One region of the Streptomyces sp. NPDC086989 genome, then DNA from elsewhere that is predicted to be linked to it. Evidence: riboswitches for the same ligand, from Rfam matches in the RefSeq annotation. Region 1 holds a riboswitch; each other region holds the start of a gene.
The links. Region 1 has a riboswitch for cobalamin ahead of ACIPK4_RS05550 (energy-coupling factor ABC transporter permease). Riboswitches for the same ligand answer to the same signal wherever they lie in the genome.
Positions count from the first base shown of each region.

Region 1 (3,966 bases):
CGCGTAGCCCGCGCCGGCCAGTTCCACCAACGGGTTCACAGGTACAGCCCCTTCAGGGTGAGAGTCAGGGTGATCAGGGCCGCCAGCAGCGCCCCCGACGCCGCCACGAACCGCCACGACAGGGCCGCCTCGGGCACGAGGACCCGCAGGGCGCCGTCGTAGCCGCGCCCGGCCAGGCCCACCTGGAGCCGCGCCGCACGATCGAAGGCCCGTACGAACGAGGTCGCGGCGAGCCCGGCCAGCGAACGCCACACCGCGGCCCGCCCGGCCTGGCCCAGACGGGCCGCCTGGGCGCGCCGTACCTGCGCCATGGAATCCAGCAGCAGGAAGCCGATCCGGTACATGACCAGGGCCACGTCCACCACCGGCGCAGGCACCCCGGCCCGGACGAGCCTCGGCAGGACGTCCGAGACCGGGGTGGTGAACGCGAACAGCAGCACGCCGAGCGAAGCCGCCGAGGTCCGCAGCAGCAGCTCCGCGGCCTGCCGGGGGCCGTCGGGCGCGAGCGAGACGAACCCGGCCGGCCCGCCGACGGAGACCAGCAGGGGCAGCGCCCCGGTGAAGCAGAAGCCCAGCGGGATCCGGAACGCCCGCCACAGCTGCCGCCCGGCCACACCGGCCGGGCCGAGGAGCACGGCGAGCGTCGCCGCGGCGACCAGCGGCCCGCCGGGCCAGGGCGGCAGGCACACGGCGGTGACCGTCAGCCCGAGCCCCAGCAGGGCCTTCTCCAGCGGATGGCGGCGGCGCCAGCGGCTGCCGTGCGCCGCCACGTCGATCGGGAGCACCGCCTACGACTCCGCGGCGGCGCGGTCGGCGGCGGTGGCGGAGGGGTCGGCGCCGGCAGCAGTCGCCGCGGCCGCGCCCTGCCGGCGGCCCTTGCGGACGCCGAAGTAGTACGCGAGCACGCCCGCGCCGAGTGCCGCCTGGAGGGCGAACAGCGCCGACTCCACCTCCCCGGAGGGGGGTTCGTACAGCGGCGAGAACCACGGCTCGTAGTCCGGCTTCAGTTCGGTGATCGCCGCCTCCGCCTGGGCGTCGGCGCCCGCGAACGGCTCCTCCTTGCCCTCGCCCAGGCCCAGCGCGAGCGGGAGCACGGCCAGGGCCGCCACCAGGAGCAGCAACAGGCCGTTGATCTTCGTGTTCCGGTTCATGGCCATCAGAGCGCCGCCGCCTTCCGCTCGCCGCGGCCGACCGGCTTCGCGACGCCCAGCCGGACCAGGTCCGACGTGCTGGACTGCATCAGCAGCCGCATCACGAGCACCGTCAGCAGACCCTCGCTGACCGCGAGCGGCACCTGCGTCACCGCGAAGATGCCCCCGAACTTCGCGAGCGCTCCGAGGAACCCGCTGCCCGGGTCCGGGAACGCCAGCGCCAGCTGAACGGAGGTCACGCAGTAGGTGACCAGGTCGGCGAAGAAGGCGCCGAAGAAGACGGTCACCATCACCGGGACGTCGAAGCGCTTCAGCAGCAGGTAGACCCCGTACCCGGCCCAGGGGCCGGCGATCGCCATCGAGAAGACGTTCGCGCCCAGGGTGGTGAGCCCGCCGTGCGCGAGCAACAGGGCCTGGAAGAGCAGGGTGATGGTGCCGAGCACCGCCATGATCGGCGGCCGGAACAGGATCGCGCCGAGCCCGGTCCCGGTGGGGTGTGAGCAACTGCCCGTCACCGACGGGATCTTCAGCGCCGACAGGACGAACGTGAACGCCCCGGACGCCCCGAGCAGCAGCGTGCTCTCCGGGTTGGCCTTCACCTCACGGGTGAGGGCGCGGACACCGTGGACGACGAACGGAGCGGACGCGGCGCCCCAGGCGACCGCGTGCAAGGGGGGCAGGAACCCCTCGGCTATATGCATGACTGGGAGACCTCTCCAGCACCTCGTGGATGGACAACGCGCCCCGGCCGGTCTCCTGGCTCACGGGTGCTGACGCCCTGGCTCCGCCTTCCCGGGCGGTGCGGAACCTTTCCGCGCCGCCCAGTGGCTTCCCGTTGGGGGGCACCTCCCGGACGGAGTCTGGGGGAGAGTGGAGCCGGACTTCCCGTTCACAGTGGCGAGGGCCGCACCGGTTCTGCACCGGTTTCCCGAACACCAAGGCCCGTTGACCCTAGTCGGACGGACGGACCGGTACCAACCCGGTCCGAACGGGTGCGGTCCGCGGCGGCCGGCTCCGAACGGGTGCGGCCCGGTGCGGCGCCACCCGCGGGCGCCCAGGCCGGCGGCGTGGCCGCCGACTACCGGGCCTGCCCGCCCCCACCTCACCGGCGCGCGTCAGCACGAACCGCTCGGGCGCGTGCGCGGCGGCCGAGGCCCCCTCGCGCGGGACCTACCGGGGCAGGAGGGTGCTCAGCTCGGTGTCGAGGTCGTAGTGCCGCTGTTCCTCGCCCCGCGGCACCAGGTCGACCAGCCGTCGGCACAGTGCGCGTACGTCCCGCGCCCGGGCGGACACCACGCAGCTCTGCACCCCGTTGCTGAAGGCGAGCAGGACGCGCGGCTCGCGGCCCCGCCACTGCGGCCACACCCGGACGTCCCCCTCGCCCGTCCCGCGGGTCTCCCCGTCCAGCAGCAGGTCCCGGGAGAACACCCAGTGCGCCAGCTGGACCCCGGCGCCCCGGAAGTCGAGCACCAGCTCGTAGGGCCGGTCGCGGCGGTACGTGAAGGCCCCGTGCACCGGTATGGGCTCCGGGGAGGCCTCCAGCCGGAGCGGGAGGACGCGGTACTCGATGCCGTGGTCGTCCATGCGCTGCGCCTCTCTGTCGTGTCTCGTCCCGCCTGCCCGCGGCTCCCCCGGGCAAGCTAGCCCACCGTCCGGCCGCCCCCCGTGGGCCGAAGGTCCCGACTCCGCGGGCCGCTGGACCCGTTGTGTCACAGGAACGCGGAGCGGCCCGCCCTCCGGGGGGAGGGCGGGCCGCAGGGTCACCGGTCCGTCACGGGACGGGGTCGGGCAGGAGCGAGCCGCGGGAAGGGGCCCGACGCGGTGCGTGGGACCCCTTGCGGCGTCAGCGGCGCCGGGTCAGCACTCGATGACGTTCACGGCCAGGCCGCCGCGGGCGGTCTCCTTGTACTTGATCTTCATGTCGGCGCCCGTCTCCTTCATGGTCTTGATGACCTTGTCGAGGGACACCTTGTGCGTGCCGTCGCCGCGCATCGCCATCTTGGCCGCCGTGACGGCCTTGACCGCCGCCATGCCGTTGCGCTCGATGCACGGGATCTGGACCAGGCCGCCGACCGGGTCGCAGGTCAGGCCCAGATTGTGCTCCATGCCGATCTCGGCCGCGTTCTCCACCTGCTCCGGGGTGCCGCCCAGGACCTCGGCGAGGGCGCCCGCCGCCATCGAGCAGGCCGAGCCGACCTCGCCCTGGCAGCCGACCTCGGCGCCGGAGATCGAGGCGTTCTCCTTGAAGAGCATGCCGATCGCGCCCGCCGCGAGGAGGAAGCGGACCACGCCGTCCTCGTCCGCGCCCGGCACGAAGTTCATGTAGTAGTGCAGGACGGCCGGCAGGACGCCCGCGGCGCCGTTGGTGGGCGCGGTGACGACGCGGCCGCCCGCCGCGTTCTCCTCGTTGACCGCCATCGCGTAGATCGTCGTCCACTCGCTGCGGTGCATCATCGGGTCGCCCTCGGTGCGCAGCTGGCGCGCCGTGGACGCCGCCCGGCGCTTGACCCGCAGACCGCCCGGGAGGATGCCCTCGCGGGACATGCCGCGCGAGACGCACGCCTGCATGACGCGCCAGATCTCCAGCAGGCCCTCGCGGATCTCCTCCTCGGTGCGCCAGGCCTTCTCGTTCTCCAGCATCAGGGAGGAGATCGACAGGCCGGTCTCCTTCGCCAGGCGCAGCATCTCGTCGCCCGAGCGGAAGGGGTACTTCAGCACGGTGTCGTCGAGCTTGATCCGGTCCTCGCCGACCGCGTCCTCGTCGACGACGAAGCCGCCGCCGACCGAGTAGTAGGTCTTCTCCAGCAGGGGCGCG
Region 1 covers NZ_JBIVAL010000002.1:397,344-401,309, forward strand. Annotated here, with positions in the region: gene ACIPK4_RS05535 (energy-coupling factor ABC transporter ATP-binding protein) at 1-39, opposite strand, end outside; gene cbiQ (cobalt ECF transporter T component CbiQ) at 36-785, opposite strand; gene ACIPK4_RS05545 (energy-coupling factor ABC transporter substrate-binding protein) at 789-1,151, opposite strand; gene ACIPK4_RS05550 (energy-coupling factor ABC transporter permease) at 1,157-1,852, opposite strand; cobalamin riboswitch at 1,880-2,106, opposite strand; gene ACIPK4_RS05555 (SsgA family sporulation/cell division regulator) at 2,322-2,735, opposite strand; gene ACIPK4_RS05560 (L-serine ammonia-lyase) at 3,009-3,966, opposite strand, start outside.

Region 2 (3,966 bases), on a different contig from region 1:
TTCGCCGGGTCCATCGCGGAGATCTGCGCGTACTCGTCGAGGTGCTGCTCCAGGCGGGCGATGTCGCCGTACGACTCCGCGCGCGCCATCGGGGGCACCAGGTGGTCGACCAGGGTGGCGTGCACGCGGCGCTTGGCCTGGGTGCCCTCGCCCGGGTCGTTGACCAGGAACGGGTAGATCAGGGGGAGGTCGCCGAGGGCGGCGTCGGGCGCGCAGGCCGCCGACAGGCCGGCGTTCTTGCCGGGCAGCCACTCCAGGTTGCCGTGCTTGCCCAGGTGGATCATCGCGTCGGCGCCGAAGCCGCCGTCCTGCGCGCTCGCCTGGATCCAGCGGTACGCGGCCAGGTAGTGGTGCGAGGGCGGCAGGTCCGGGTCGTGGTAGATCGCGATCGGGTTCTCGCCGAAGCCGCGCGGCGGCTGGATCAGGATGAGCAGGTTGCCGCGGCGCAGCGCCGCGAGGACGATGTCGCCCTCCGGGTTCGCCGAGCGGTCCACGAACATGTTGCCCGGGGCCTCGCCCCAGTGCTCCTCGACGCTCTCGCGCAGCTCGGCCGGGAGCTGCGCGTACCACCGCTTGTAGTCGGCGGCCGGGATGCGGACCGGGTTGCGGGCCAGCTGCTCCTCGGTCAGCCAGTCCTGGTCGTGGCCGCCGGCCTCGATCAGGGCGCGGATCAGCTCGTCGCCGTCACCGGAGACCAGGCCCGGGATGTCCTCGACGGGGCCGAAGTCGTAGCCGCCCGCGATGAGGGTGCGCAGCAGCTCCACGGCGCTGGCCGGGGTGTCGAGGCCGACCGCGTTGCCGATGCGGGAGTGCTTGGTGGGGTACGCGGACAGGACGAGCGCGATCTTCTTGTCGCGGCGCTCGATGTGCCGCAGCCGGGCGTGCCGGACGGCGATGCCGGCGACGCGGGCGGCCCGCTCGGGGTCGGCCACGTACGCGGGCAGGCCGTCCTCGTCGAGCTCCTTGAAGGAGAACGGGACGGTGATCAGACGGCCGTCGAACTCGGGGACGGCGACCTGCGTCGCGGCGTCGAGCGGGGAGAGGCCCTCGTCGTTCTCCTCCCAGGCGCTGCGCGAACCGGTCAGGCACAGGGCCTGGAGGATCGGCACGCCGAGCGCGGCCAGCGCGCCCGCGTCCCAGGACTCGTCGTCGCCGCCCGCCGAGGCGGTGGCGGGCTTGGTGCCACCGGCCGCGAGGACCGTGGTGACGATCGCGTCCGCCGACTCCAGCTCGGCGAGCAGCTCCGGCTCCGGAGTGCGCAGGGAGGACACGTACAGCGGTACGGGCGTGCCGCCGGTCTCCACGATCGCGTCGCACAGGGCGTGCACGAACGCGGTGTTGCCGCTCATCTGGTGGGCGCGGTAGTACAGCACGGCGATCCGCGGACCGTACGGGCGTACGGGGGTGCGCTCCAGCGGACCCCAGGTCGGCGCGGCGGCGGGCGGCTCGAAGCCGTGGCCGGTGAGCAGCACGGTGTCGGAGAGGAACCGGGCCAGCTGGTCCAGGTTGGCGGGGCCGCCGTGGGCGAGGTAGGCGTGCGCCTCGGCGGCGATGCCGATCGGGACCGTGGAGGCCTCCATCAGCTGGGCGTCCGGGGCCTGTTCGCCGGTGAGGACCACCACCGGACGGGTCTGCTCGGGAGACAGGAGCAGGTCGAGCCCGTCCTGCCAGGCGCGCAGTCCGCCGAGGAGGCGTACGACGACCAGGTCGACGCCGTCGAGCAGGGCGGGGAGGTCGTCGAGGGGAAGGCGGGAGGGGTTCGCGAACCGGTACGGCACGGGGCCGTCCGCGGCGGCGCGGGCGCTGAGCAGATCGGTGTCGGACGTCGACAGCAGCAGGATCATGCGGCGGCAGGCCTTCCTCGGGGTTTCCGCGCCCCGGGCAGTGAGAACAGCGGGAGTTCCTGACTCACCCGACGGGTTGCTCCGCAGGATTCACAGTGGCGGGACCGCGCCGGATTCGCACCGGGCTTCCTCCCGGCGGGGCCACGTGGCTCCGCCGCTGGTCATCTTAGGGGCCGTTCCCCCAGGCCGGGAGTGGGGGTGCCCGGCCCGGGACACACCGGCCCCTCGCGCCGGACCGCCGGATGCCGGCACTCCGCGCCGCCGTCGGCACCACGCGCCGCCGGGCGCCCGGCACTCCGCACCGCCGACGCCCGGCGCCCCGCACCGCGGCAGTGCCCGCGCCGGCGCGGGCCGCTGCCCGGCGGCGCGTTGCGCCGGGCGCCGGATGCCGGCGCCGTGTGCCGGGGCCGTATCGGCAGTTCGTGCACGCCTTGCCGGCGCCGTGCCGTCCCGGCAGGTCGGCGGGGTGGTGACGGCCACAGGCCGGGGCGGGGGAATCGTGGGTATGCTCGCCGCCATGCCGCCCCAGCCCCCTTCCGCCGCATCGCGGGACGAACCCGTCATACGTGACCGCGGTGACGCCTGTCCCGGTGCGCTGCGGCTCCACGCGGCGGACGACGGGTTCCTCGCGCGCGTGCGGATCCCCGGCGGGCTGCTCGACGAGGACGCGGCCCTGCTGCTGGCGGATGCCGCCGACCGGCTCGGCGACGGACACGTCGACCTCACCTCGCGCGGCAACGCCCAACTGCGCGGGCTCGGTGCGGGCTGCGGCGGCGAGCTGCAGGACGTGCTCGTCCGTGCCGGTCTGCTGCCCGCGCCCACCCACGAGCGGGTCCGCAACATCGTCGCCTCGCCGCTGACCGGCCTGGACGGGCGCGGGCTGCCCGACGTGGCCCCCTGGGTCGCGGAGCTGGACCGGCTGCTCTGCGCGAGCGCGCCCGCGGCGGGGCTCTCCGGACGGTTCCTGTTCGCCCTCGACGACGGCCGCGGCGACGTGACCTCGCTCGCCGCCGATGTCAGCCTGGCCGCCCGTGACGGGGGCCGGGCCCTGCTGTGGACGGCCGACCCGGCCGACGCGCTGCTCGTGGCCGCCGCCGACGCGCCCCGGGCCGCCCTCGAAGCCGCCGCGTACTTCCTCGACGCGGCCCTCGAAGCGGGCACCCGCGCCTGGCGGGTCGCCGAACTGCCCGCCGAACACGCCCTGGAGTCCGCCGCGTTGGCGGACCGGCTGGGCGCCGCCGGGATCGCGGCCACCCCCGTACGGGATGCCGCCGCCCCGCACGGGCCGGCGCCCGGGCCCGGCCTGGTCGAGGGCCCCGACGGCAGCACCGCGCTCAGCGTGTCGGCCCCGCTCGGCCGGCTGACCACCGCGCAGTGGCGCCGCCTGGCCGGCCTCACCGGCCGGGTCCGCCTCACGCCCTGGCGCGGTGTCATCGTCCCCGGCCTGCCCGCCCGCACCGCCGTGCAGGAACTCGCCGGCCTCGCGGAGGCCGGGCTGATCACCGCCCCCGACGACCCCTGGCGGTCCGTCACCGCCTGTACGGGCCGCCCCGGTTGCGCGAAGTCCCGCGCGGACGTCCGCGCCGACGCGCACACCGTCGTCGCAGTACGGGCCACCGGCCCGCAGCACCAGCTGCCCGTGCACTGGTCCGGCTGCGAACGCCGCTGCGGACACCCCCGCGGCACCGCATGGGTGGACGTGGTCGCGACCTCCGCCGGGTACGACCTCACCGCGGACGGCGGCACCACGCGCCGCGGCCTGAGCACCTCCGAACTTCCCGCGGCCCTCGCGGACGCACGCCGCACCACCTCCCACGACGCAGCGAAGAAATGAGCGAGTACACAGTGTTCGAGTACGAGAAGGACGGCGCGGCGATCTACCGCCAGTCCTTTGCCACGATCCGCGCCGAGGCGGACCTCTCCGGGCTGCCCGCCTCCGTCGCCCAGGTCGCGGTGCGCATGATTCACGCCTGCGGAATGACCGACCTGCCCCAGGACCTCGGCTACACCCCGGACGTCGTGCTCCGCGCGCGTGCCGCGCTGACCGCGGGCGCGCCGATCCTCTGCGACGTGCAGATGGTCGCCAGCGGCGTCACCCGCAAGCGGCTGCCCGCCGACAACG
Region 2 covers NZ_JBIVAL010000016.1:45,174-49,139, forward strand. Annotated here, with positions in the region: gene cobN (cobaltochelatase subunit CobN) at 1-1,844, opposite strand, end outside; cobalamin riboswitch at 1,878-2,015, opposite strand; gene cobG (precorrin-3B synthase) at 2,362-3,678, shown strand; gene ACIPK4_RS31860 (precorrin-8X methylmutase) at 3,675-3,966, shown strand, end outside.
Region 2: another riboswitch for cobalamin. It lies ahead of cobN (cobaltochelatase subunit CobN); the one in region 1 lies ahead of ACIPK4_RS05550 (energy-coupling factor ABC transporter permease).

Region 3 (3,966 bases), on a different contig from region 1:
GCGGCCCGACGACAACGCCCGGGTGACGTGCTCTCAGAAAGACCTCCCAGGCCCGGGGTTTGAGCGACGGAAGCGGGGTCAGACGCATACATGTCGGAAGCGCCACCGTGGGGGTTGGGCTTCCGAAGCGGGCCCCGCTCCCGTGACGCCCCTTCCCCCCGGCGTCACGGGGCAGGCCCGCCCGCACAGCGGGCTGCCGCGCGGATCCGTACGGCATCCGGATGCCTTCACTCGGCTACTTCCCCAGCCGGGACCTGGGCGCCCGGAGAACCCCCGGGCGCGTCGCTCAGACCGCCGTCCCCGGGCAACGGACCCGACGGCAGCAGCCCTGCGCATGATCGCGGTTGCCGTCTTGCCGATACCGCTGCGCTTGGCTGGTCCCTGCTCCCGCCTCACGCGGCATCGCCGCCGGGCAGGACACCCGGATCACGCCTCAAACGCGAGCCTTCCGGCGCAGAACCCTAACCGAGGGGGGCGAGCCGCCCCCGGTCCAGCCGGCGCTCGCGCATCGAGTCGTGGTAGTCGGCGGCCTTCTCCCAGTTTCGGTCTGCCCTGCCGGTAGGGGCAGCTCCGGAGGGTCCCAGCTTGACGGTGATCCAGCTCACCCGGCACAGTGCCAGGCCCTCCGGCTCATCGGACCGACGCCAGCGAGCGCCGGATGGGTCCGCTCGTCGGCGCGTTCCCCGGTCTGAGTCTCGCTGGGTGCGTCTCGTTTCGGCGTCCGGATGGTGGAAGCGGGTCGCCGCTGAGCGAGCGTCCGGCCTAGGGTGGCCGGTGCAGCTGGTTCGCCCCGTCCGCCAGGCGGGATGCGTCGTAAGAGGGAACCCGGTGGGAATCCGGGACTGCCCCGCAGCGGTGAGTGGGAACGACCGCCGTCATACGCACTGGGACCGGACAACGGTCCTGGGAAGCGACGGCCAGTAGGTGCCCGCCTGGAGACCGGCAGGTGTGCCCGCGAGTCCGAAGACCTGCCCGTTGCCCGCGCCCGGCCGATGCCGTGTGCGGATATCCCGGTGGCCTCGTGGGCGGGTCGGCGTACACAGCGAGACGGTCGACCGTGCGTGCCGCGCGGGGTGAGACCGTCCGTTTCCGGTACCCCTTCGCGTTCCCGACAGGGCGGGCACCGTGAGCTGAAGAAGGCCATCGAGGGTTACTGGAAGGGCCGCGCCACCGCCGATGCCCTCCGGGAGACCGCGGCCGGCCTGCGCCGATCGAACTGGCAGCAGCTCGCCGAGGCGGCATCCATGAAGTGCCGACCGGCGAATACTCGTACTACGACCACGTGCTGGACACCAGCGTCATGGTCGGCGCCATCCCCGCCCGCCACCGCGAGGCGGTTCGAACGGACGCACTCGACGGCTACTTCGCCATGGCGCGCGGCACGCAGGACGTGGCGCCGCTGGAGATGACCAAGTGGTTCGACACGAACTACCACTACCTGGTGCCCGAGCTCGGCCCGGACACCGTCTTCACCGCGAACTCCGCCAAGCAGGTGGCGGAATTGGGGGAGGCTGTCACGATCGGGTACACGGCCCGCCCGGTCCTCGTCGGTCCGATCACCTACCTGTTGTTGGCCAAGCCGGCTCCCGGCGTGGCAGCGGACTTCGAGCCGCTGACGCTGCTCGATCGGCTGCTCCCGGTCTACGCCCAGGTGCTCGCCGACCTGCGCGCCGCCGGCGCCGAGTGGGTGCAGCTCGACGAGCCCGCCCTCGTCCAGGACCGCACCCCGGCCGACCTGAATGCTGCCGCCCGCGCCTACCGCGACCTCGGCGGCCTCCCGGACCGGCCGAAGCTGCTGGTGGCCTCGTACTTCGGCCGGCTGGGCGAGGCGCTGCCCGTGCTGGCCAAGGCTCCGGTCGAGGGCCTGGCGCTCGACTTCACCGAAGCGGGGGCGGCCAACCTGGACGACCTCGCGGCGGTCGGTGGTCTGCCCGGCAAGAGGCTCGTCGCGGGGGTCGTCAACGGCCGCAACATCTGGATCAACGACTACCAGAAGTCCCTCGCCACCCTGGGCACGCTGCTCGGCCTCGCCGACCGGGTGGACGTCACCGCCTCCTGCTCCCTGCTGCACGTTCCGCTGGACGCCGGCGTCGAGCGCGACCTCGACCCGCAGATCCGTCGATGGCTCGCATTCGCCCGGCAGAAGACACGGGAGATCGCCGTCCTGGCCCGCGGCCTGGCTCAGGGCACGGACACGTCGGCGACCGTCTTGCCGTGCTCGGCCGACAACATCCGGGCCAGGTTTTCCCGCTCGCCCTCGACGAGCTGGAGGAAACGCAGCAGGACGCGGGCCCGGCGCTGGGGGTTCCACTGGCCCCACTCCGCCTGCGCCTCCTCGGCGTTGGCGATCGCCGCCTCGGTGTCGGCGCGCCCGGCCAGCGGTACGCGGGCCTGAACGGTGCCGGTGTTCGGGTCGTACACGTCGGCGAAGAGACCGGAGGTGCCGGTGGTGTGCTTTCCCCCGATGAAAGGGGTGAGTTCACGGACCATGGATGCCTGCTCTCGTCAGGTTGGATCCGGGGATGGCACGGCGAACCGGCGCACGGCACCCGGATGGGAGTGCACCGCTGCGGAAAGCCGTGAGAACTACGAGCGCACGGATGTGGTGTGCGTGCGCTCCGCCGGATCACCAGGGTCGTGGGTACAAACTGGTGCCATGCGTGTCTGCTCCATCCTCGTGGACAACACGGAACATCCGCGGCCGGTATCCTGACTCCCGGATCTCCGCGTGCCGCCCGCCTTCCCGACAGACTTCGTCAGTGGCGTGTGGATGGCAGCACACTCCCCGGTCACAGTGGCGGGACCGTGCCGGTTTTGCACCGGCTTCCCTGCACCGCGGACCTTGTGCCACGAACATATAGTTGGACGTCCTAGTAAATCCAGACCCGCCACTCGAGTGCGCCTACAGTCGGAGCATGCGCATCGTCTCCCTGCTCCCGGCGGCCACGGACATCGTGGCGGACCTCGGGCTCGTCGCCGACCTGGTCGGACGCACCCACGAATGCGACTGGCCGCCGGCCGCGGTGGCCTCCGTACCCGTCGTCACCCGCGCCGAGTTCGACGCGGACGCACTCAGCAGCCGGGAGATCTCCCAGGCCGTCGGCGGCTCTGCGCATTCCGGCTCCTCGCTCTACACCCTGGACACCGAAGCTCTCGCCGCGCTCGCACCGGAGGTCCTGCTCACCCAGGACCTCTGCCAGGTCTGCGCCGTCTCCTACGAGAGCGTCACCCGGGCGGTGCGCGTCATGGACGCCGGGCCTCGGGTCCTGAGCCTGGAGCCGAAGACCCTCGACGACGTGCTGGACTGCCTGGTCGCCGTGGGCGACCTGCTGGGGGTACGGGAGCGGGCCGAGCGGCGCCGCGCCGAGCTGTGGGGCCGGCTCGCCGAGGTGCGGCGCCTTACGGAGGGCCGGCCGAGGCCCCGGGTGGTGGCCATCGAGTGGCTCGACCCGCTGTGGCCCGCCGGCCACTGGGTACCCGAACAGATCGCCGCGGCGGGCGGCGAGCCGCTGCTGGCCGAGCCGGGCGAGCACACCACACCGATGACGTGGGAGGCGGTACGGGCGGCGCGTCCGGAGGTGGTCCTCGTCCTGCCGTGCGGCTTCCCGCCCGAGCGGACCCTGACGGAGCTCGACCTGCTCACCTCGCTACCCGGCTGGGACGAGCTGCCCGCCGTACGCGCGGGGGAGGTGTGGGTCCTGGACGGCCCCGCGTACTTCAACCGGCCGGGCCCCCGCGTGGTCCGCGGCGCCGAGGTGCTCGCCCACGTGCTCCACGGGGTGCGTGCGGGGGACCCGGTGACCGCGGCGGAAGCGCGCCGGCTGGGCTGAGCCTTGTGGTCACCCCCGGTCGTGGGCGACGGGGTAGGGGATGAAGGTGCTGCTGTTCTCGTCGACCGCGAGCGGGCGGCCGAGGGGCGGAACCGCGCGCTGCGGGCAGTCGAGCCGTTCGCAGAGTCGGCACCCC
Region 3 covers NZ_JBIVAL010000029.1:19,398-23,363, reverse strand. Annotated here, with positions in the region: gene ACIPK4_RS37765 (hypothetical protein) at 462-605, opposite strand; cobalamin riboswitch at 815-970, shown strand; partial or broken gene ACIPK4_RS37760 (5-methyltetrahydropteroyltriglutamate--homocysteine S-methyltransferase) at 1,062-2,204, shown strand; partial or broken gene ACIPK4_RS37755 (aldehyde dehydrogenase family protein) at 2,197-2,490, opposite strand; cobalamin riboswitch at 2,682-2,867, opposite strand; gene ACIPK4_RS37750 (cobalamin-binding protein) at 2,916-3,830, shown strand; gene ACIPK4_RS37745 (short-chain fatty acyl-CoA regulator family protein) at 3,840-3,966, opposite strand, start outside.
Region 3: another riboswitch for cobalamin. It lies ahead of ACIPK4_RS37755 (aldehyde dehydrogenase family protein); the one in region 1 lies ahead of ACIPK4_RS05550 (energy-coupling factor ABC transporter permease).